2 linked regions of the Caballeronia sp. LZ062 genome follow. The protein of the gene in region 1 binds, or shares a complex with, the protein of each later gene. Links are inferred from orthologs where the notes say so. Each region holds a gene or a part of one and is shown on either strand. Other genes may lie near its edges.

The links.
Region 2: the proteins of ybiB (region 1) and cgtA are in contact, whole or in part, in a crystal structure (PDB 8BFT), measured with the Escherichia coli proteins. The link is inferred for Caballeronia sp. LZ062 from one-to-one orthologs.

What each region holds. Positions count from the first base shown.
Region 1 is NZ_JARTWB010000002.1:2,278,448-2,286,110, forward strand. The notes cover bases 2,868-5,679. They hold ybiB (DNA-binding protein YbiB), read left to right. Parts: upstream 2,868-3,693; coding sequence 3,694-4,665; downstream 4,666-5,679. Other genes in these bases: P9239_RS16670 (fumarylacetoacetate hydrolase family protein), read right to left, coding at 2,868-3,396; leuA (2-isopropylmalate synthase), read left to right, coding at 5,111-5,679. Outside these bases: signal recognition particle-docking protein FtsY, read left to right, coding at 110-1,360; P9239_RS16660 (LysE/ArgO family amino acid transporter), read right to left, coding at 1,409-2,041; maiA (maleylacetoacetate isomerase), read right to left, coding at 2,038-2,682; more of P9239_RS16670, read right to left, coding at 2,698-2,867; more of leuA, read left to right, coding at 5,680-6,763; P9239_RS16685 (nuclear transport factor 2 family protein), read right to left, coding at 6,783-7,166; P9239_RS16690 (acyloxyacyl hydrolase), read right to left, coding at 7,212-7,663.
Region 2 is NZ_JARTWB010000002.1:125,659-141,970, forward strand. What follows is about bases 1-2,824. They hold cgtA (Obg family GTPase CgtA), read left to right. Parts: upstream 1-771; coding sequence 772-1,878; downstream 1,879-2,824. Other genes in these bases: rplU (50S ribosomal protein L21), read left to right, coding at 1-273; rpmA (50S ribosomal protein L27), read left to right, coding at 305-568; proB (glutamate 5-kinase), read left to right, coding at 1,928-2,824. Outside these bases: more of proB, read left to right, coding at 2,825-3,046; P9239_RS06650 (CNP1-like family protein), read right to left, coding at 3,122-3,646; P9239_RS06655 (RNA pyrophosphohydrolase), read right to left, coding at 3,825-4,475; P9239_RS06660 (hypothetical protein), read right to left, coding at 4,587-4,727; P9239_RS06665 (proline--tRNA ligase), read left to right, coding at 4,791-6,527; P9239_RS06670 (MarC family protein), read left to right, coding at 6,528-7,127; P9239_RS06675 (hypoxanthine-guanine phosphoribosyltransferase), read right to left, coding at 7,176-7,727; ffh (signal recognition particle protein), read right to left, coding at 7,846-9,213; P9239_RS06685 (cytochrome c biogenesis protein CcsA), read left to right, coding at 9,334-10,248; P9239_RS06690 (PP0621 family protein), read left to right, coding at 10,273-10,593; P9239_RS06695 (ribonucleoside-diphosphate reductase subunit alpha), read left to right, coding at 11,628-14,642; P9239_RS06700 (MFS transporter), read right to left, coding at 15,437-16,312. UniProt on the Escherichia coli protein: An essential GTPase which binds GTP, GDP and possibly (p)ppGpp with moderate affinity, with high nucleotide exchange rates and a fairly low GTP hydrolysis rate.

The sequences.
Region 1 (7,663 bases):
CGCGCCTGATAAAATACGCGGCTTACCTCTTCCTGCGCGGGCCATCGCGCGGCGTTCTTCAGGGAGCGCGCCGGGCCGTCGAATGACGCGCGCATCATCGTCCGAGATCATGTTCAGCTTCTTCAAACGATTCAAAAAGCCGGCTGACGCGCCGCTCGACCCATCCGCCGAGAACACGCCCGAAGCTGCCGAGGACGAAGAAGCGTCCCCGCCCGTCATCGAGGCGGAACTGGAGCGCGAGCCCGCGGTCGATGCCGCGATTCCGGCCGACGCGCCGACCGCGGAGCCGGTTTCCGAACCGCCGGAAGCACCTCAAGCGCCCGAAGCGCCCGCGCAGCCCGCAGCGAGCGACGAAACGAAGCCCTATTGGCAAGGCCGCACGCAATCACAGTGGGTGCGCGCGCCCGAAACCGACGAAGCGAGCGAGGAAGTGCTGCCGCCGCCCGAACCCGACGCCGCCGCGAAGAAGTCGTGGCTGTCGCGGCTGAGGAGCGGTCTCTCGAAGACGAGCTCCAGCCTCACGGGCATTTTCGTCGGCGCGAAGATCGACGAAGACCTGTACGAAGAACTGGAAACTGCGCTGCTCATGTCCGACGCGGGCGTGGACGCCACCGAATTCCTGCTCGAATCGCTGCGCGAGACAGTGCGCGCCGAGCGGCTCGCGGACGCCGCGCAGGTGAAGGCCGCATTGCGCACGTTGCTCGTCGATTTGCTGCGCCCGCTCGAAAAGTCGCTGATGCTCGGCCGCGCGCAGCCGCTCGTGATGATGATCGCGGGCGTGAACGGTGTCGGCAAGACGACGAGCATCGGCAAGCTGGCGAAGCACTTGCAGAGCTTCAATCAGTCGGTGCTGCTCGCCGCCGGCGACACGTTCCGCGCCGCCGCCCGCGAACAACTCACCGTCTGGGGCGAGCGCAACAACGTGACGGTGATCGCGCAGGAAAGCGGCGATGCCGCCGCCGTGATTTTCGACGCAGTGGGCGCCGCCCGCGCTCGCAAGATCGACGTGATGATGGCCGACACCGCCGGCCGCCTGCCGACGCAGTTGCACTTGATGGAAGAGCTGCGCAAGGTGCGCCGCGTGATCGCGAAGGCCATGCCGGACGCGCCTCACGAAGTGCTGCTCGTGATCGACGCGAACACGGGTCAGAACGCGCTCGCGCAAGTGAAGGCGTTCGACGACGCGCTCGGCTTGACCGGTCTCATCGTGACGAAGCTAGACGGTACCGCGAAAGGCGGCATTCTCGCCGCTATCGCGCGGCAGCGGCCGATTCCGGTGTACTTCATCGGCGTCGGCGAGAAAGTCGAGGACTTGCAGCCGTTCAAGGCGGAAGAGTTCGCCGACGCGTTGCTTGGTTGAGTTCTGCGAAAAAAGGGCGTCCGCGAGGCGCCCTTTCTCTTTGCGGCTTCAACGCGAAAACACCAGCGCCGCAGCAATCCACCACATGACACACCCGACAATCACGTCGAGCACGCGCCACGACACGTCTTTCTCGAACCACGGCTCCAGGAGACGCGCGCCATAGCCAAGCGCCGTGAACCAGACGATCGACGAACACATCGCGCCCGCCGCGAACCACGCATTGCCCGGCCACGCATGCCGCGCGCCGATGCCGCCCAAGAGCACGACCGTATCGAGATAAACGTGCGGATTCAGCAGCGACAACGCGACCACGGTGGACGCCGCAGCGAGCGCCGTCTGCGAATCGCCGTCCGATGCGTTCAGATGCCCCGGACCACGCCACGCCGCGACGAACGCACGCAAGCCATAAAGGAACAGGAAGACCGCGCCGGCCCAACGAATCACGTCGAGCAGAAACGGCGCGCGCGCGATCAGCGCGCCCATCCCGCCGACACCGAGCGCGATCAACATGACGTCGATGAACGCGCAGATCGCCACGACGATGCCCACGTGCCGCCGCTTCAGCCCCTGGCGCAGCACGAACGCATTCTGCGCGCCGATCGCGACGATCAGACTCGCCCCTAATCCGGCACCCGACAAGTAACTCGACAGGGCTCCCGCAGAGACCGCCGCCGTCATTCGGCGTCCGGCTGCTGCGCGGGGGCGGCGCGCATGAAGCCGTCGATCTGGTTCGCGAAATCGGCAATGCGCTCGATGGTCGGGTAAGGCGCGAGGTCGATGCCGAAGCGCCGCGCATTGAACACCTGCGGCACGATGCAAAGGTCGGCGATGGTCGGCGTGTCGCCGAACGTCAGCTTGCCGACGCGCGAATCCGTCGCGAGCCGCTTTTCGAGCGACTCGAAGCCCGTTTCCACCCAATGCCGGTACCACGCGTCCTTCGCCTCGTCCGGCACTTTCACCTGATGCTTGAGGTACTTCAGCACGCGCAGGTTATCCAGCGGATGGATCTCGCACGCGACCTGCAACGCCACCGAGCGGACGAACGCGCGGTCCGACGCGCCGCGCGGCAAAAGCGGCGGCTCGGGATGCGTCTCGTCGAGATACTCGATGATGGCGAGCGATTGCGTGAGCACGTCGCCGTCGACGACGAGCGTCGGCACGATGCCGTCCGGATTGAGCGCGCGGTATTCCGGCTTCAGTTGCGCGCCGCCATCGCGCAGCAAATGGACGCCCTCGTACTCGTAGTCGAGTCCCTTCAGATTCAGCGCGATGCGCACGCGATACGCGGCCGAGCTTCGGAAATAGCTGTAGAGCTTCATCGTCCGCGCGCCGCCTCAGACCACGCGCACGGAGAATTCACCGATGCCGTCCACGCCGCCCTTGAGCAGATCACCCTTCACGACCGCGCCGACGCCTTCGGGCGTGCCGGTGAAGATGAGATCGCCGGGGAAAAGCTCGAAAAGCGTCGAGAGATAGGCTACCGTCTCGCCGACCGACCAGATCAGCTGCGAGATGTCGGACCGCTGCTTCTCCTCACCGTTGACGGTGAGCCAGATCGCGCTCTTTTCCAGATGCCCGACTTTCGACACCGGATGAATCGGGCCGAGCGGCGCGGAATGATCGAAGCCCTTGGCCGTGTCCCACGGGCGGCCGAGCTTCTTCGCCTCGGCTTGCAGGTCGCGACGCGTCATGTCGAGGCCGAGCGCATAGCCGTACACGTAGTCGAGGCCTTTATCGGCGGGAATGTCCTTGCCTTGCTTGCCGATGGCCGCGACGAGTTCCATTTCGAAGTGCAGGTTCTTGGTCTGCGACGGATACGGCATTTCGCCCGTCGCGCCCGGCGCGACGTACAACACGGCGTCGGCGGGCTTGCTGAAGAAAAACGGCGGCTCGCGATCGGGGTCGTGGCCCATTTCCCGCGCGTGCGCTTCGTAGTTGCGTCCGACGCAGTAGATGCGGCGCACGGGAAACTGATCGTTCGAACCCGCGACCGGCACGGCGGTCGCCGGCGCCGGGGGAAACACGTAAGTCATCCCGCTCTCCTGTTTGATGTTATTCGAACGCCGGCGCATACACGCTCGCAGCCGGAATCGCAAAAAGCGAGTGTAACGTGCCTGCGCGAATCGTGGCGAGCCTTGTCCGGCGCGGGCGCGCGAGCTTTCGGCTGCCCTGCTGCGATCCTTCGAATCGCCACCGGATGAGATCGGACGCCTGTGCCCGAACTTGCAAGCGGCGCTTAAATGCGATACTGAATGTCATTACCGCATCTCAACCCGCGACGGCGCCGCTCAGGACCACGGAAATGAACGCCCGCTTTGCGCACGCTTCCGATGACCGACACTCCACCTTCTTCTTTCCCCTGCGCGCGCTATATCAAGGAAATCGGGCGCGGCCCGAACGGCGCGCGTGCGCTGTCGCGTGACGACACCTATTCGCTCTACGAAGCCATGCTCGATGGCCGGGTCTCCGACGTCGAACTGGGCGCGGTGCTGCTCGCGTATCGCGTGAAGGGCGAGACGGCGGCCGAACTCGCCGCGATGCTGGCGGCGGCGCATCGTTCGTTCGAGCCGCTGCACGTGCAGGAAGGCCGCGAGCACGCACGCCCCGTTTCGATTCCGAGCTACAACGGCGCGCGCAAGCAGCCGAACCTCACGCCGCTGCTCGCGCTCCTGCTCGCGCGGGAAGGCGTGCCGGTGCTGGTGCATGGCGTCGTCGACGATCCGGGGCGCGTGACCAGCGCCGCGATCTTCGCCGAAGTGGGCATTCCGCACGCCGCGTCGCACGATGAGATCGAGGACAGTCTCGCCTCCCGCCGCCTCGCGTTCGCGCCGGTGACGGCTCTCGCGCCGAAGCTCGCGCGGCTGCTGGACCTTCGACGCGTGATGGGCGTGCGCAATTCGACGCACACGCTCGTCAAGATTCTGCAGCCGTTCGCGGAGCCGGGCTTGCGGCTCGTCAACTACACGCATCCGGAGTATCGCGACAGCCTCACCGCGCTTTTCACCGAGCATCCGGATGCCGCGCAAGGCGGCGCGCTGCTCGCGCGCGGCACCGAAGGCGAAGCGGTCGCGGATACGCGCCGCCAGGTGCAGATCGACTGGTTCCACGACGGCCACGCCGAGACGCTCGTCGCGCCTGAGCGTTCGCAGGCGGACGCGCCCGCCGTCGAACTGCCCGAATCGCTCGATGCCGCCACAACCGCGCGCTGGATCGAAGACGTGATGCGGGGCGACGTGCCGGTGCCGCCCGCCATCGCGCGTCAGGTGGAACTGATCGCAGACGTGGTGCGCCGGCCGGTATAGCGCCGCAATCGGAAAATCCGCATTTGACACTTTCTTCAACGCTGGTTTAAAGTAGGCCAATGCGTTTCACCCAATTCTCCTCCCTCCGAATTATTTCGGGCCGCCTAGCGCGGCCCCTATCGCTACGTCTAGCGTAAGTCGCCAGACGTAGCGGCGCGCGTCGCCAGGCGCGTGTTCCCGCCAGCCGTTCCCGCAGTTCTTTTCCTTACCACCTTGTAGTCGTCAGTTTTTCGTTCGCGCATCCCGCGAATCGAAAACGCGAGGGTCACATGCACGCTGCTTCGCGCACGTTCACGTTGGTCGCAGGCGTCACCGTCGCCGGTGCGCAATGGGATCGCGCGCGCAGTTCCGCTTCGCGTGCTTCATGTGAATCGCGCCGCAGCCGGCCAGCCGCCGGCGTCGGCCGCTCTCGCAGGCGCTACGCTCCTGAAAGAGATCGACGATCATGATGCCGAACCCCGCCGAGAAATATCGCCCGTTCCCGCAAGTCCGTCTGCACGGCCGACGCTGGCCGAATCGCACGATCGAGAAAGCGCCCATCTGGATGAGCACCGATCTGCGCGACGGCAACCAGTCGCTGATCGAGCCGATGAGCATCGCAGCGAAGCTCGAATTCTTCGAGATGCTGGTCGCGACGGGTTTCAAGGAAATCGAGGTGGGGTTCCCGTCGGCGTCGCAGACCGACTTCGACTTCGTGCGCAAGCTGATCGACGAAAAGCGCATTCCCGACGACGTCACCATCGAAGTGCTGGTGCAGTCGCGGCGCGAACTGATCGAGCGCACGTTCGAAGCGGTCGAGGGCGCGAGCAAGGTCATCGTGCATCTCTACAACGCGATCGCGCCGTCGTTTCGCCGGATCGTGTTCAATCAGTCGAAGGAAGAAGTGAAGGCGCTCGCCGTGGAAGGCACACGCATCATCAAGGAATGCGCGGCGGCGCGGCCGGCAACGCACTGGACCTACCAGTACTCGCCCGAGACGTTCAGCATGACGGAGCTGTCGTTCGCGCGCGAAGTATGCGATGCGGTCGCGCAAGTGTGGCGTCCGACGCCCGATCACAAGATGATCGTCAATCTGCCCGCGACGGTCGAATGCGCGACACCCAACGTGTTCGCCGACCAGATCGAGTGGATGGACCGCAACCTGGGCTTTCGCGACAGCATCGTGCTCTCGGTGCATCCGCACAACGACCGCGGCACGGCGGTGGCCGCTGCCGAACTCGCGCTGCTGGCGGGCGCGGACCGCATCGAAGGCTGTCTCTTCGGCAACGGCGAGCGCACGGGCAACGTCGATCTCGTCACGCTCGCGCTGAATCTGTACACGCAGGGCATCGATCCCGGCCTCGACTTCTCGGATATCGACGCGGTGCGCCGCGTGGTGGAGCGCTGCAATCAGCTTCCGGTGCATCCGCGCCATCCTTACGCGGGCGACCTCGTGTTCACCGCGTTTTCCGGGTCGCATCAGGACGCCATCCGCAAAGGCTTCGCGCAGCGCGTGCCGGGCACGCCGTGGGAAGTGCCGTATTTGCCCATCGATCCCGCCGACCTCGGCCGCAGCTACGACGCCGTGATTCGCGTGAACAGCCAGTCTGGCAAAGGCGGCGCCACGTATCTGCTCGAACGCGGGCTGGGCTTCACGCCGCCGCGCCGCGTGCAGATCGAATTCAGTCATGCAGTGCAGGCGGTCGCGGATGAATCCGGCGAGGAAATCAGCGGCGACGCGATCTGCGCGCTCTTCAAGCGCGAATATTTCGACGCGGGCGGGCCGGTGTCGCGCGTGGATGCGTCGGCGGTTTCCGTGCTCGGGCGAAGCATTGCGATACCGCCCGCTTCAAGCGCCGCGAGCGAGGAACATTACGCGCAGGCTGTCGCGTCGGGCATGGGCGTGGGCGCGAGCGTGAGCTGGTTCGAGTCGACGGTGACGGCCAACGGCGAGACTGCGGTCTTCGTGGGCTGCCGCGTCGCCGACGAACCGATGCGCTTCGGCGTCGCAGTGCATGTGAACCCCGCGCTCGCGGTCGTCGATGCAGTCGTGAGCGCGGTGAATCGCTCGAAGCAGATTGCGCGGCGGGTGCGCGAGGACGAAGCCGTGGAAGCCTGACGGCGCCGATGGCGACGCGCTATTCGAGCGCCACGCGCGTCGCCTGAAGCGCGAGCAGTTGCCACTGACCGCCGGTTTGCACGTGGACCGCCGTGTAGGCGATGGGAAAGAGCAGCGCGCCGTTCTTCGATTCCATCTCGATCAGCGCGCGGCCCGACACGAGACACGTCTCGGGACCGGCGGAGACCACGTCCTGCGTCTGAATCTCGATCTGACGATAGCGGCGGCGCCCGGCGGTAATCGCGTCGATGAACTGACGCTTCGTCTCGCGCTTGCCGTTGGTGTGGACATAGCTGACGTTCTCGGCCAGCAGCGTCTCGAGCGCCGCGGCGTCGCTCTCGACCATCGCCCGGAAGCGGTCGCGTTCGAGGCCGCGGATGGCCTCAAGAGTCTTTGCCGGCATCTGTCGGTTCCCCTTGCGCCGGGGAACCGATGCACCGGCGCCCCGTCAGAAGTTGTATTGCAGATATAGCTGGCTGAAATTTATACCAGGATTCGGCTCTTTGATACTCGCGTTCGAGAGATGCTGGAAGCGAAAACCGGCCTGATAGTTCTGCTTTGCGCCGAAGATTGCGCCCACGCCGACCATGTCGGCAAACTGGAATCCGCTGGACAGCGTGTAGTCTTCCGTGATGCGCGCGTGCGAGATGAGCCGGACGCCCACGCCCGCTTCCACGAACGGCCGGATATAGCCGGAGCTTTTCACGAACCGCAGCACCGGCGTGACGCCAAATTCCCAAACGTTCGGATTGACCGAGTTGCTTTCCTTCGTGTGCCAGTATGCGACGTGCCCCTCGCCGAGGAGCGTGAAGTGGAACCCGCCGATTTCCCACCACGTCAGGTTCGGGTCCCAGACGATGCCGACGTCGGCTTTCTTGAAGTCATGGTTGGCGACGCCGC
Region 2 (16,312 bases), 2.2 Mb from region 1 along the record:
GTTGCCGTTGGCGAAAAATTGAAAGTAGAACAGATACCGGCAGACATTGACGCTGAAATCACGCTCGACCAGGTTCTCGCAGTAGGCGAAGGCGAATCGATTCAGTTCGGTACGCCGCTGGTCAGTGGGGCTTCCGTCAAGGCTACCGTCGTGTCGCAAGGTCGTCACAAGAAAGTGACCATCTTCAAGATGCGTCGCCGGAAGCACTACCAAAAGCACGCTGGCCATCGCCAGAACTACACCGAACTGCGCATCGACGCGATCAACGCTTAAGCGTCGCGCAACGGTCAAGGAGCTATAGCAAATGGCACACAAAAAAGCAGGCGGGTCTTCCCGCAACGGCCGCGATTCGGAATCGAAGCGCCTCGGCGTGAAGGTTTACGGCGGCCAGGCAATCAACGCAGGCGGCATCATCGTTCGCCAGCGCGGCACGCGCATGCACCCGGGTGAAAACGTCGGCATCGGCAAGGATCACACCTTGTTCGCGCTGACGGACGGCCACGTCCAGTTCACGACGAAGGGCGCAGCGAAGAAGCACACGGTCGTCGTCGTCCCGGCAGCAGCGTAAGGTTCACTGCACGGGCTTCAGGACCGCAAAAAAGGCCCCGCGAAGTTCGCGGGGCCTTTTTCATTGGCGCGCCGGAAAATCGCGCCCACAGAATCGAAGCATATGAGTGCCCGGCACGCGCCGGTCACGGCAAAATAGCGTGTCGACTGAGCGAGTTGGGTCTCGCGGCAGTCATCGCGCTGAAACACGGGACGGAGCAACGCATGAAGTTCATTGACGAAGCGAGGATCGAAGTCATCGCCGGCGACGGGGGAGATGGCAGCGCGTCGATGCGCCGCGAAAAGTTCGTCCCGTTCGGCGGGCCGGACGGCGGCGACGGCGGGCGCGGCGGCAGCGTCTACGCGGTCGCGGACCGCAACATCAACACGCTGATCGACTACCGGTTCGCGAAGAAGCACCAGGCGCGCAACGGCGAAAACGGTCGCGGTTCGGACTGCTACGGCAAAGGCGGTGACGACATCACGCTGCGCATGCCGGTCGGGACCATTATTTCGGATCAGGAAACGGGCGAGATCATCGCGGACCTGACCGAGCACAATCAACAAGTGCTGATCGCGCAAGGCGGCGCGGGCGGTCTCGGCAATCTGCACTTTAAGTCGAGCACGAACCGCGCGCCGCGTCAGAAGACCGACGGCAAGCCGGGCGAGCGCCGCATGCTCAAGCTCGAACTGAAGGTTCTCGCGGACGTCGGCCTGCTCGGCATGCCGAACGCGGGCAAATCGACGTTCATTGCCTCCGTCTCGAACGCGCGACCGAAGATCGCGGATTATCCGTTCACCACGCTCGCGCCGAATCTCGGCGTCGTGCGCGTCGGGCCGAGCAAGAGCTTCGTGATCGCGGATATTCCCGGGCTGATCGAAGGCGCGGCGGAAGGCGCCGGCCTCGGCCACCGCTTCCTGCGCCATTTGCAGCGCACGGGCGTGCTGCTGCATCTCGTGGACCTTGCTCCGTTCGATGAAAACGTCGATCCCGTGGCGGAAGCGAAAGCCATCGTCAACGAATTGCGCAAGTACGACGAGTCGCTCTACGAAAAACCGCGCTGGCTCGTGCTGAACAAGCTCGACATGGTGCCGGAAGACGAGCGCGCGGCCCGCGTGAAGGACTTCCTCGAACGCTTCGAGTGGGACGGCCCGGTGTACGAGATTTCGGCGCTCACGGGCCAGGGCTGCGAGGCGCTCGTCTACGCCATTTACGACTACATCTCGACGCACTCGGACGCGTCGCGTGCGGCGGAAGCGGAAGATCTCGCGGCCGACGTGCGTTTCCGCGATGACATCGCCGGAAACCAGGCAGACGACGAAGACGAATAACGACGCCGCCCGTCATCGCGGGTCGCGACACCGAGGAGAGAAGCGCACGATGCGTTCGGTCATTGCCGCTGCGAAGCGAATCGTAGTGAAAGTGGGGTCCAGCCTCGTCACCAACGACGGGCGCGGACTGGATCACGCGGCCATCGCCCGGTGGGCGTCGCAGATCGCGGCGCTGCGCGAAGAGGGCAAGGAAGTGGTGCTCGTCAGTTCGGGCGCCATCGCCGAAGGCATTCACCGGCTCGGCTGGACTAAGCGGCCGCGTGAAATCGACGAATTGCAGGCTGCCGCCGCCGTCGGGCAAATGGGCCTCGCGCAAGTCTACGAGAGCAGCTTCGGCGCGCACGGCATCCGCACCGCGCAGATCCTGCTCACCCACGCCGATCTCGCCGACCGCGAGCGTTATCTCAACGCGCGCTCCACGCTGCTCACGCTGCTGCGTCTGGGCGCGGTGCCGGTCATCAACGAGAACGACACCGTCATTACCGACGAAATCAAGTTCGGCGACAACGACACGCTCGGCGCGCTCGTCGCGAATCTGATCGAAGGCGACGCGCTCGTCATTCTCACGGACCAGCGCGGCCTCTTCACCGCCGATCCGCGCAAGGACCCGAACGCGACGCTCGTCGAACAGGCCGATGCCGGCACGCCCGAACTCGAAGCAATGGCCGGCGGCGCGGGATCGAGCCTCGGCCGCGGCGGCATGCTCACCAAGATTCTCGCGGCCAAGCGCGCCGCGCACAGCGGCGCCAACACGGTGATCGCGAGCGGCCGCGAGGCCGACGTCCTCACGCGCCTTGCATCGGGCGAGCTAATCGGCACGCAGTTGATCGCGCGCACCGCACGCATGGCCGCGCGCAAGCAGTGGATGGCGGATCACTTGCAGGTGCGCGGTCACGTCGTGATCGACGATGGCGCCGTGCAGAAGCTCACCGCCGACGGCAAGAGCTTGCTGCCGATCGGCGTGGTGGATGTGAAGGGCGCGTTCGGTCGCGGCGAAGTGATCGCGTGCGTCAATGACAGCGGCCAGGAAGTTGCGCGCGGCATCACGAATTACAGCAGTGCAGAGGCGCGGCTGATTCATCGGCGGCCGAGCGCGGAGATCGAAGCCGTGCTCGGTTACATGCTGGAGCCGGAACTCATCCATCGCGACAATCTGGTGCTGGTCTGAGACACGTTCACCGCCGAATGAACAAAGCCCGCTGAACCGGAAGGTCAGCGGGCTTTTTGCTGTGCGAGCCGGCAATTAACGCAGGTTGATGGACCGTTGCGTGCGCTCGTACTGGATGTTGTTGACGATCTGCTTCGCGTTGCCGACAGGCAGTTTGCTCGTGCAGAAGTAGTCCTGATACAGCGCGGCCTGATACGCGTTCAGTTCGCCGTTTTCGATACGCCGGAAGTCGAACGCGACGCCGCGGTCCCAGCCGGTGCCGTCCTCGTTGATGCTCGCGTAGCGGCGCCATTCATACGTGTCGCAGCGAATGCCTTCGTAGTTGACGTTGCGCGCGCCGCTCGGGCTCGTCGCAACGACGACGTAGCGCACGACGCCGTCATTCCCGACGGAGAGCGAACTCTTGTCGACCGCGAACGTCAGCGGTGTGTTCTCCGAAACATTGAACGGAAGCAGGTTCGCCGCCTGCGGCAACGGCGGCAGCGTATCGACTTTGTTCTCGACCCATTCCGTCTTGCGGTCGAGCAGATAGGTGAACACGCCGTCGTCCTGATTGGACGGGCCTTTGGAACTGGAACAGCCGGCGAGCGCGGCGAGCATGGCGACGAGTACCGCGGATGAGACGATGACTTTCAATTCGATGTTCCCGAATAACGGATGCGCGGACGGCGAAACGCCCGGCGCGTCGAGCAGTGCTCGCTGCGCCGGGCTTACCAACATGCCGAGTGTCAGATTGAACGAAGAACCGCCGCGCTCGATTGCAAAACCGAACGCGATTTCAGTCGCACGATGACCGCCGCGCGATGATCCGCACTTCTTCGCTGACCGTACATTCTGCCTGAACCGCGGCGCCGGCGGCGGTTACGGCAGGTGTCTCGATCGTCATGGTCTGAATGACGCGCGGATAACGCGGCCCATGATGCGCGGCGCGCTCACCGCGTTCGCCACGAGTATTGGTTCGCCGCAAAAAGCGGGAAAGCTCGGTGAGAGCCAGTTGATAAACGTCGCGCTTGAACTCGATGACCGCGTCCAGCGGCACCCAGTATTCGTTCCAGCGCCAGGCATCGAATTCCGGATGGTCCGTCGCGCGCAGGCAAATGTCGCAGTCGCGCCCGACCATGCGCAGCAGAAACCAAATCTGTTTCTGACCGCGATAATGACCGCGCACTTCGCGCTTGATGAACTTATCCGGCACCTCATAACGCAGCCAGTCGCGCGTGCGACCGACAACTTTCACGTGCTCAGGAAGCAGGCCGGTTTCTTCGTGTAACTCCCGATACATTGCTTGCACGGGGGTCTCGCCGTACTTGATGCCCCCTTGCGGAAACTGCCAGGAATGTTCACGCAGCCGCTTGCCCCAAAACACTTCGTTGCGCGCGTTCAAGAGGATGATGCCGACGTTCGGGCGAAAGCCTTCACGATCCAGCATACAACCACCTTCGAATCCTTTAAAATTGCTTTGATTATAAACAGATAACGGCCCCGGCGCATCCGTTCGAACCCGTGTCGGAGCCCCAATTTCGGGGCTCGCGGTGCGCCTTCACGCAAGGAAACTTTGCCAGGCAACGCGGAAGTCGGCAGAATCTTCTTTTCCGGCTTCGTGCAGGGCGGTCGGCCACAAGCGGCGCGCGAGCGTCTCGTTGTGGCCTCGTGCAGAGCCGTCGACCGTTTCGTTGTTCACCCGTTTCGCCAGCCTTCAACCACATGGTTTCGTGGGCGCGCGCCGCTTTTGGAAAATTTCTGAATGAAAGCATCCCGTTTCTTCATCGGCACCCTGAAGGAAGCTCCCGCCGACGCCGAGATCGTCAGCCACAAGCTGATGATGCGCGCCGGTATGATCCGCCGCGTCGCGGGCGGTATCTACGATTACATGCCGATCGGCCTGCGCTCCATCCGCAAGGTCGAAGCCATCGTGCGTGAAGAGATGAACCGGGCGGGCGCGCTCGAACTGCTCATGCCGGCCGTGCAGCCGGCCGAGTTGTGGCAGGAATCGGGACGCTGGGAACAGTACGGCCCGGAACTGCTGCGCATCAAAGACCGTCACGAGCGCGATTTCGTCGTCGGACCGACGCACGAGGAAGTGGTCACGGACATCGCGCGGCGCGAGATCAAGAGCTATCGCCAGCTGCCGGTCAACTTCTATCAGATCCAGACGAAGTTCCGCGACGAGATTCGACCGCGCTTCGGCGTCATGCGCGGCCGCGAGTTCATCATGAAGGACGCCTATTCCTTCGATAAGGACACGGCGGGCCTCGCCGAGTCGTACAAGAAAATGTACGACGCCTACGTGCGCATCTTCACGCGCATCGGGCTGGAGTTCCGCGCGGTGGCGGCGGACAACGGCTCGATCGGCGGCAGCGGATCGCACGAATTTCACGTCATCGCGGAAACGGGCGAAGACGATATCGCGTATTGCCCGACATCCGACTTCGCGGCGAACGTGGAAGCGGCGGACGCATTGCCGCTGATCGCCGAGCGCGCCGCGCCCGCCGAGGAGATGAAGAAGACGCCGACGCCCGGCGCGGCCAAGTGCGAAGCCGTCGCGCACTTGCTGAACATCCCGCTCGAACGCACCATCAAGTCGATCATTCTCGCGACCGACAACGAAGGCGCCGAGCCGACCATTTGGCTCTTGATGCTGCGCGGCGATCATTCGCTGAACGACATCAAGGTGAGCAAGCTGCCGGGCTTGAAAGGCTACCGCTTTGCGACGGAAGCCGAGATCGTCGAATGGTTCGGCACGCCGCCGGGCTATCTCGGTCCTATCGCCACGAAGAAGCCGGTGCGCGTGTTCGCGGATCGCACGGTCGCGAACATGAGCGATTTTGTGGTCGGCTCGAACGAGGTCGACTACCACACCACCGGCGTGAACTGGGGCCGCGATCTGCCGGAGCCGGAAGTCGCAGATATCCGTAATGTCGTCGCGGGCGATCCCTCGCCGGATGGCCGTGGCACGCTGGAAATCTGCCGCGGCATTGAAGTGGGGCACGTGTTCCAGCTTGGCACGAAGTATTCGGATTCGATGGGCGCGACGTTCCTCGACGAAAACGGCAAGCCCGCGCCGATGCAGATGGGCTGCTACGGCATCGGCGTGACGCGGGTGCTGGGCGCGGCTATCGAACAGAATTTCGATGACAAGGGCATCATTTGGCCGGAAGCGATCGCGCCGTTCGAAGTCGTGATCTGCCCGATGGGCTACGACCGCAGCGACGCCGTGCGTGAACAGGCCGACAAGCTGTACGCGACGCTGCAGGACGCGGGCATCGACGTGATTCTCGACGATCGCGGCGAGCGCCCTGGCGTGATGTTCGCGGATTGGGAGCTGATCGGCGTGCCGCATCGCATTGTGATCGGCGATCGCGGGCTGAAGGAAGGCAAGCTCGAATATCAGGCGCGGCGTGATGCCGAAGCCTCGCTGCTGCCGGTGGAAGAGGCGGCGGGCGTCGTGACGGCGAAGATTCGGGCCGCGCTCGGGAAGTAAATGCAGTACAACTTCCTGTCGGCGACGATCCTTCTGCTGCTGATCACCGATCCGCTCGGCAACATTCCGATCTTCATCAACGCGCTGCGCGGTGTCGCCATCGAGCGGCGCCGCGTGGTGATTCTGCGCGAAGTGGCGATTGCGTTCGGCATTCTGCTCGTCTTCATGCTGGCCGGCGACCGCTTCCTGCGGGCGATGAATCTCACAGATGTGTCTCTGCGCATCGGCGGCGGAATCGTGCTGTTTCTGATCGCGCTTCGGATGATCTTCCCGCATCCGGATGGCCCGATGGGCGGCGATACGCGCGGCGGCGAACCGTTGATCGTGCCGCTCGCGATCCCGGCGCTCGCCGGCCCGTCCGCGCTTGCGACGGTGATGCTGCTGACATCGCAGGCGCCGGGCAAGATGTTCGAATGGATCGGCGCGCTGACCGTCACGATGGTCGTCTGCGCGATCGTGCTGATTCTCGCGGAGAAGATTCAGCAATGGCTCGGCGAGCGCGCGGTCACGGCGTTCGAGCGCTTGATGGGACTCGTGCTTGTCGCAATTTCCGTCGAGATGATTCTCACGGGGATACGCGCTTTCGTGCATCAGTTGTGAAAAAAGCGGCCGAGGCCGCTTTTTCTTTTTCGTCGCGCGTGCAATCGCTCACGCCCCTTCCGTCAACGCCCGGATAGTCGGCAGATTCCGCCAGTAACCCTTCGCGTCCATCCCGCAGCCGAACACGTAACGGTCCGGCACTTCGAAGCCGCAGAAATCCGGGCGCAGCGGCTTCGCTTTCGGGATGAGCTTCTCGCACAGCACCGCCGACAGAAACTGCTTCGCGCCCATCGCCATGATGCGGTCGCGGATGGCGGCCATCGTTTCGCCCTCGTCGAGAATGTCGTCGAGCACGAGCACCACGCGATCCTTCACCGATTCGGCCGGCGCCACGCGCCACTGCATTTCGCTGCCGCCCTTGATCGCGTTGCGATAGCGCGTCAGATGGATGTAGTCGAATTCGAGCGGGAAATCGAGGTGCGGCAGCAGCATGCCGGTGAACACGGCCGCGCCGCCCATGACGGAGAGCAGCAACGGGAAGTCGTCCTGCGTCGCGGCCTTGATGTCCGCAGCCATGCGTTTGATCGACGCGTCGACCTGATCGGCGCTGACGATCTCTTCGGAGTGGCTGAAAATGTGGAGAGCTTCTTCGCGATTCATAGAGGCAGGCGGGAAAGACGACGACTCAGTGTGGAAAAAAACGGCGGCGTGCGCCATATGATAAACCCGCGTTCGTTTCGCGTCGGGCGCAGGAAACGCGGGTTCGGAATGCGGCGAATCAGCGCATTCCCGGCATCATGCCCTTCATGCCGCGCATCATCTTTTGCAGGTTGCCGCCTTTGAGCTTCTTCATCATGCCGCGCATCTGCTCGTACTGATTCAGCATGCGGTTGACTTCCTGCACGTGCACGCCCGCGCCCGCGGCGATGCGGCGCTTGCGTGCCGCCTTGATCAGTTCGGGCTTCGCGCGCTCCTGAAGCGTCATCGAATTGATGATGCCCTCCATGCGGCGCATCTGCTTCTCGGCGTTGTTCATGTCCGCGCCTTGCGCCGCCTGTTGGAACTGCGCGGGCAGCTTGTCCATCAGCGACGACAGCCCGCCCATCTTCTTCATCTGCGAGAGTTGCGCCTTGAAGTCGTTCAGGTCGAAGTCGCCGCCTTTCTTGACCTTGTCGGCGAGCTTCTGCGCCGCTTGCGTATCGACGCCGCGTTGCGCTTCCTCGACGAGCGCGAGAATGTCGCCCATGCCGAGAATCCGGTTCGCCATGCGATCCGGGTGGAAGACTTCGAGGCCGTCGAGCTTTTCGGCGACGCCGACGAACTTGATCGGCTTGCCGGTGACGTGCCGCACCGAAAGCGCCGCGCCGCCGCGCGAATCGCCGTCGAGCTTCGTGAGCACGACGCCCGTGAGCGGCAGCGCGTCGTTGAACGCCTTCGCGGTGTTCACGGCGTCCTGGCCGAGCATCGCGTCGACGACGAAGAGCGTTTCAGCGGGCTTGAGCAGCGCGTGCAGCTCGCTGATCTCCTTCATCATCGCTTCGTCGATGCCGAGGCGACCGGCCGTATCGACGATCACGACATCGTGATAATGGCGCTTCGCCCAATCGATCGCCGCGCGCGCGATGTCCGCGGGCTTCTGATCTGGCTGCGACGGGAAGAAGTCCGCGCCGACCTGTTCGGTCACCGTTTGCAACTGGCGAATAGCGGCGGGGCGGTACACGTCGACGGAAACCGTCAGCACCTTTTTCTTCTGCTTCTCGCGCAGGATCTTCGCGAGCTTGCCGGTGGTCGTGGTTTTACCCGCGCCCTGCAAGCCTGCCATGAGAATAACGGCGGGCGGCGTGACCGCGAGGTTCAGCTCGGCGGCCTTGCCCTCGTAGTCGCCGCCGATCACGGCGGTCAATTCGCGCTGCACGACGCCGACGAGCGCCTGACCCGGCGACAGGCTCGAAAGCACTTCCTCGCCGAGCGCCTTTTCCTTCACCTTGGCGATGAACTCGCGCACGACGGGCAGCGCCACGTCGGCTTCGAGCAGCGCGAGGCGCACTTCGCGCAGCATCTCCTGCGTGTTGGCCTCGGTGAGCCGGGCCTCGCCGCGCAGCGTCTTGACGACGCGCGCCATCCGTTGAGTGAGGTTGTCGAGCATGGGAATGTGAGAGTGCGGCCCTGGTTTCCGGCGACGCGCAGGCGGTTTCGCGGCGATGCGCCCTACTTCGGCGCAAGGGGGAAGACGTCGCGGCTTCGGGGCCTAGTGTAAACTTCGAACATGGATATTGTACTGTATGCCCTCACTGCGTTTCTCTACGGCGGACTGGCCGTGGCGGGCTGGCGCGCGCATCGTCATACGGCCGTGGAGCCGGTGCTGGCGGGCGTGCCATCGGGTATCGGGACCGCGCCGGCGAGTCCATCGAAGGCGTCGGGCATGAGCGGCGTAGGGCGCGCTCTATTATTAATAGCGTTGCTCGTGCACGGCGTGCTGCTGCACATGACCATCTTCCCGCAGAACGCGATGATCTTCGGCTTCGCGTTCGCCTTGTCCGCCATGTTCTGGCTCGGCGCGGGCATCTACTGGATCGAGAGCTTCTTCTTTCCGCTCGACGGCCTGCGTCTGCTCGTGCTGCCGCTTGCGTGCGTCGCGTCGCTCTTGCCGCTCGCGTTCGGCGGCGTGCGCGTGCTGTCGTACTCCGCCGCGCCGATGTTCAAGCTGCATTTTCTGATCGCGAACATCGCGTATGGCCTCTTTGCGATTGCCGCGCTGCATGCCGTGCTGATGCTGATGCTCGAACGACGCCTTCAGCGCATGCGCGGCCTCGCGATGCGTCACACCGGCAACAACGGCTGGCTCGCAAGCTGGCTCGACACCTTGCCGCCGCTGCTCACGCTCGAAAAGCTGCTGTTCCGGCTGATCGGCGCCGGTTTCGTGTTGCTGACACTCACGCTGATCTCCGGCATCGCATTCAACGAGCAACTGGTCGATCGCGCCTTGCGTCTCGATCACAAGACCGTCTTCGCTATCCTCTCCTGGCTGATGTTCGGCGCGCTGCTCACCGCGCGCCGCATCTCCGGCTGGCGCGGGCGCGCGGCGCTGCGCTGGGTGCTGGCTTCGTTCGTGGCGCTGCTGCTCGCGTATGTCGGCAGCCGCTTCGTGTTCGAAGTGCTGCTGCATCGCGCGGTCGTCTGAACGCGGTCCTCATTTCTCAAGTCGATGCGAAATTTCCTGCTTCTTATCGTCCTCTTCTTCGTGACGCAATGGCTGCTCAAGAAGCTGCGCCGCGCCAATGAGCGTGGTCACGCGGGAACGCGTTCGACGTCGAACGGCGCTTCCACGGCAGCGGGCGGCGCGGGCGCCCGCAACGGCGCGGCCCGCCGCGATCCGCCGCAACTCGCCGATCCGCTCGTCCGATGCGCGCAGTGCGGCGTGCATACGCCGACCAGCGAATCGATAGTCGCGGCGGGACAGCAGTTCTGCTGCGCGGAGCACGCGCGCCGTCATGCGGCGCGTCCGAGTGGTCGCGACGCTAGGTGATTGCGCTGGCTGCACGCGGTGCGACCATCGACGCGTGCATACGCCCAGGTGTGAACCAATAGTCGTTGCGGGACAGCGTTGCGCTGCGTTGAGCGCCTCGGCGTCAGGCAGGGCGTACCAGCGGTCGCGACGCTAGGTGATTGCGCCGCCTGCGCGTGATGCGATCATCGACGCATACATATGCCCACGTGGGAATCAATAGGCGTTGGGAGACAGCGTTGCGCTGCGTTGAGCGCCCCGGCGTCAGGCGGCGCGTCCCAGCGGTCGCGACACGAGGACGCCGGCGCTCGCCGCGCTCGCGCGAATCATCATGACGCGATACGCGATACGCGATACGCGATACGCGATACCGAATCGACGCCGCCGCCGGCCACTCCGACATCGCGCCCGGCCGCAGGACGCGGCCGGTCGCGTTCTGCGACTGGCCGCGCCGCGCGATCCCGGCATCGTCCATTCCCTTTCCGCAGCATCGGATCACCGCACAAGCTCTTTCTCGCTGCGACGCAACAGCTTCGCGCCGGAGTCCTTGCCGCGCTTCGGCGCCGCAAAAGTCAACCCCGCCCGACCGCTTCCGAAGCAAATAAACCTTTTTGAGACCACGGCAAGTTCCACTATACTTGGTGCCGAAAGACGTACTTTGCACTATATCTTGTGTTGTAGAGGCGGCGCCCGCTCCCAAAAGCCGGCGCCGCCGGCTTTCCGGCGTATCAGAAGTTTCGCTGGCTCGGGGCGGTGCGCAGGCGGTTCTCGGTCACGAAACCGGCGCGCATCGAGCGCCAGCAAAGCAGCACCGTGAAGAAGCATGCAAGTGAACGCGAGTTGCGTCGACCGACACCGCGCGCCAACGCGGGCACCGCACGCGACGCCATAAGAGTGCGGGCCGCCATCGCCGCGACTCGTGTTCAAGGCCTGCTGTCTTCACAGCCCGGCTTGCCGCCAAAACACCGCGACGCGCGTCTCATGAGGCGACGCACGCGGCATAAGTGATAAATCCGCGGATCATCCGCACCATTCGAACACCAGGAGTTTTGCACATGCAAACCACCGACAACGCCACGACTTCCTACGAAGGCGCATCCGCACAGCATGCTGGCGGGTCGCACGTTCAGGGCGCGCAATCGCCCGCGTCGAACACGACGTATGCCGACTATAAGGTCATCCGTCGCAACGGAAGCGTGGTGTCGTTCGAGCCGTCCAAGATCGCGATCGCCGTGACGAAGGCGTTCATCGCCGTGAACGGCGGCCAGGGCGCGGCGTCCGCTCGCGTGCGCGAGCAGGTCGAGCAACTCACGCAGGCGGTCGTGCGCGCGCTGTTGCGCAGCCGTCCGCACGGCGGCACGTTCCATATCGAAGACATTCAGGATCAGGTCGAACTCGCGCTGATGCGCGGTGGCGAGCACAACGTGGCGCGCGCCTACGTGCTGTATCGCGAGAAGCGCACGCAGCAGCGCGAGCAGGACCGCGGCCACGCGCAGAACGCGAAGACGCATGAAGGCGTCATCAACGTGACGGACAACGGCATCACGCGCCCGCTCGATCTCGACGCGCTGAAGGCGCTGATTGTCTCCGCCTGCGCGAATCTGGGCGATGCCGTCTCGGCTGATCCGATCGTCGCGGAAACGGTGAAGAACCTGTACGACGGCGTGCCGATGAATCAGGTCTACGACTCGGCCATTCTCGCCGCGCGCACGATGATCGAGAAAGACCCGGCGTACAGCCAGGTCACCGCGCGCATCCTGTTGCACACGATCCGCCGCGAAATTCTCGAAGGCGAAGTCACGCAAGCCGAAATGGGCGAGCGTTACGCCGAGTACTTCCCGCAGTTCATCAAGCGCGGCGTGGAAGCCGGCCTGCTGGACGACAAGCTGCAGCAGTTCGACCTGAAGCGTCTCGGCGCCGCGCTCGACGCGAACCGCGACCTGCAGTTCGGCTACCTCGGCCTGCAAACGCTGTACGACCGCTACTTCCTGCACGTCGAGGGCACGCGCATCGAGTTGCCGCAGGCGTTCTTCATGCGCGTCGCGATGGGTCTGTCGCTGAACGAAATCGACCGCGAAGCGCGCGCCATCGAGTTCTACAACGTGCTGTCGTCGTTCGACTTCATGTCCTCGACGCCGACGCTCTTCAACTCGGGCACGCATCGCTCGCAGCTTTCGTCGTGCTATCTGACGACGGTGGCCGACGACCTCGACGGCATCTACGAGGCGCTCAAGGAAAACGCGCTGCTCTCGAAGTTCGCGGGCGGCCTCGGCAACGACTGGACGCGCGTGCGCGCGCTCGGTTCGCATATCAAGGGCACGAACGGCAAGTCGCAAGGCGTCGTGCCGTTCCTGAAGGTGGTGAACGACACGGCCGTCGCGGTGAATCAGGGCGGCAAGCGCAAGGGCGCGGTGTGCGCGTACCTCGAGACGTGGCACCTCGACATCGAAGAATTCCTGGAACTGCGCAAGAACACGGGCGACGACCGCCGCCGCACGCACGACATGAACACGGCGAACTGGATTCCCGACCTGTTCATGAAGCGCGTGATGGAAGGCGGCGAGTGGACGCTCTTCTCGCCGTCCACGTGTCCGGACCTGCATGATCTGTTCGGCGCGGACTTCGAGAAGGCGTACGTCGCTTATGAAGAGAAAGCCGCGCGCGGCGAGATCAAGCTTTTCAAGAAGGTTCCGGCGCAGCACTTGTGGCGCAAGATGCTCGGCATGCTGTTCGAAACGGGCCATCCGTGGATCACGTTCAAGGACCCGTGCAACGTGCGTTCGCCGCAGCAGCACGTGGGCGTCGTGCATTCGTCGAACCTGTGCACGGAAATCACGCTGAATACGAGCGACACGGAAATCGCCGTGTGTAATCTCGGCTCGGTGAACCTCGTCGCGCACCTGACGAAGCAGGCCGACGGCACGCTCGCGCTGGATCACGCGAAGTTGAAGCGCACCATCAGCGTTGCAATGCGCATGCTCGACAACGTGATCGACATCAACTACTACGCGGTGCCGAAGGCGCGCAATTCGAATCTGAAGCATCGTCCGGTGGGTATGGGCATCATGGGCTTCCAGGACTGCCTGCACTTGCTGCGCACGCCGTATGCGTCGCAGGAAGCGGTGGAATTCGCGGATCGTTCGATGGAAGCCGTGTGCTACTACGCTTACTACGCGTCGACGGAACTGGCGGAAGAGCGCGGCCGTTATTCGAGCTATCGCGGCTCGTTGTGGGATCGCGGCATCCTCCCGCAAGACACGGTGAAGCTCTTGGCCGAAGCGCGCGGCGGTTACGTGGAAGTGGACACGTCCGAGTCGATGGACTGGTCGACGCTGCGTTCGCGCATCGCGACGCACGGCATGCGCAACTCGAACTGCGTGGCGATTGCGCCGACGGCGACGATCTCGAACATCATCGGCGTCTCGGCGTGTATCGAGCCGACGTTCCAGAACCTGTACGTGAAGTCGAATCTGTCTGGCGAATTCACGGTGGTCAACGACTACCTCGTGCGTGATCTGAAGGCGCGCGGCCTGTGGGACGAAGTGATGGTGTCGGACCTGAAGTACTTCGACGGCACGCTCTCGCGCATCGACCGCGTTCCGGCCGACCTGCGCGCGATCTATGCGACGGCATTTGAAGTCGATCCGAAGTGGCTGGTGGAAGCGGCGTCGCGCCGTCAGAAGTGGATCGACCAGGCGCAGTCGCTGAACATCTACATGGGGGGCGCGTCGGGCAAGAAGCTCGACGAGGTGTACAAGCTCGCGTGGCTGCGCGGCCTCAAGACGACGTATTACCTCCGCACGATGGCGGCGACGCACGTCGAGAAGTCGACCGTGGCGCACGGCGCGTTGAACGCGGTGCCGTCGGGTGACGGCGGCTCCGGTGCTGGCGGTGGCTTCGGTGTGTCGTCGGGCGGTGCTTCGTCTGCTGCCGGCGGCGTGGGTGGTGGTTTCAATGCTGCTGCTGCAGCGCCTGCGGTCGCGGCGGCTGCTGAGCCGGAAGCCGACGGGCCCGTCTGCATGATGCGTCCGGGCGATCCGGGGTTCGACGAGTGTGAGGCATGTCAGTGAGTTCTTTCGCTGGCGCCTGAATAGGGTTTTGCTCTTGGCGAAGGCCGGTGCTGAGGTGGTCCTCGGTGCCGGCTTTTTGCTTTTTTGTTGGCTTGTTTTGTCGTGGAACTTGTATTCGCGTCGGTCTATTAGCGTTGCCCCTCCCCGGGGCGGGGGTCACTTTCTTTGCTGCTGCAAAGAAAGTAACCAAAGAAAGCAGCTTTTTCGCCCGCGGTCTAAATGACGAAGCACTCCGCAAAACGACATTGGCACTCAGTTTGAACCAACCCTGAATCACCTTCCACGCCCGCTGAGCGCCACGTCCTCCGAGCCCCTTGGCTCCTCAACACCCAGGGTTTGCATGCGTGGGCCCTGTGTATGAACCAAACTTTGGGGCGCGACATGGGGGCTAGATGCGCACCGGTGCGTGCAGGAACTTATCAATGCGCTACCGACTACCACTTGCCGGAGGCGAAGCGTAAAGCCGCGCGCATGGTTTTGTCGAGCCGTGGGGCTCGGAGGACGTGGCGCTCAGCGGGCGTGGAGAGTGATTCAAGGCTGCCAATTCAAGTAGCGCCACCGCATGTCTGCGAAGTGACAAGTCTCTTGCTGCTTCGGGCCAAAAAAAGCTGCTTTCTTTGGTTACTTTCTTTGCAGCAGCAAAGAAAGTGACCCTCGCCCCGGGGAGGGGCAACGCCAATCGACCGACACGAAATTAAGTTCCACGACGAGCAGGATCAACGACGCGGAAGGAGCAGCAGGAAGGAAGCGCGAAGCACAAGAAACACCGCCGGTAGGCAAAAACAAAGAGAACCTTACCCCCGCGTCCCGCGAGAAATCTCAACGCCCGCATCCCGCGCCAACCGAGCCGTAACCGGCATGGAGAAAAACGAGAACAACCCAACGACAACAAAAGCAGGCCAGAAGTCCGACCACCGCACGCTGGCGTGACCATTGAGATATTGCGAAACATCAAGCGTAATCCCCGCGACCGTGACACCAAGCCCGAGCGACACCTGCTGCACGAAGCTGGCAAGACTCGTCGCCCGACCGACATCGCGCGTTTCGATCTCCGCGTAAGCGAGCGAATTGAGGCTCGTGAACTGCAGCGCCGGAAAGAAGCCGCCGAGCAGCACGACTGTCCAGATCACCCAAGTCGGCGTGCCGGGAAAGAACGTGCCGCATGCCGCAATCGCCAAGCCAGAGAGCGCCGCGTTGAAGAGAAGCGTCTGCCGGAAGCCGAATCGATGCAGCACGCGCGATGCAAGCGAGCGCATGAACATGCCGCCGAACGCCGATGCACACGTGATCGCGCCGGACTTGAACGCCGTCATGCCGAGACCTTCCTGCAACGCGAGCGGCAAGAGGAACGGCACGGCACCGAGGCCAATGCGAAAGAGCGAGCCGCCCAGGACGCTCGCCTGAAACGTCGGCACGCGAAAGAAGCGCAGGTCGAGCAGCGGCCGCTCGGCACGGCGCGCGTACACGCAGTAGAGCGCGACCATCAGCGCGCCGAGCGCACACATCGCGAAGGCGACGCTCTGCGGCACCAGTTCACCGCCGACGAGCGAAAGCCCGAGCAGCAGCAACACGCCCGCGCCCGCCGAGAGAAAGAAGCCGAGCCAGTCGAGCCGGCCCGGATGTTCTTCGCGGGAGTCGGCGATGTATCGATTGGTCAGGTAGATGCCCGC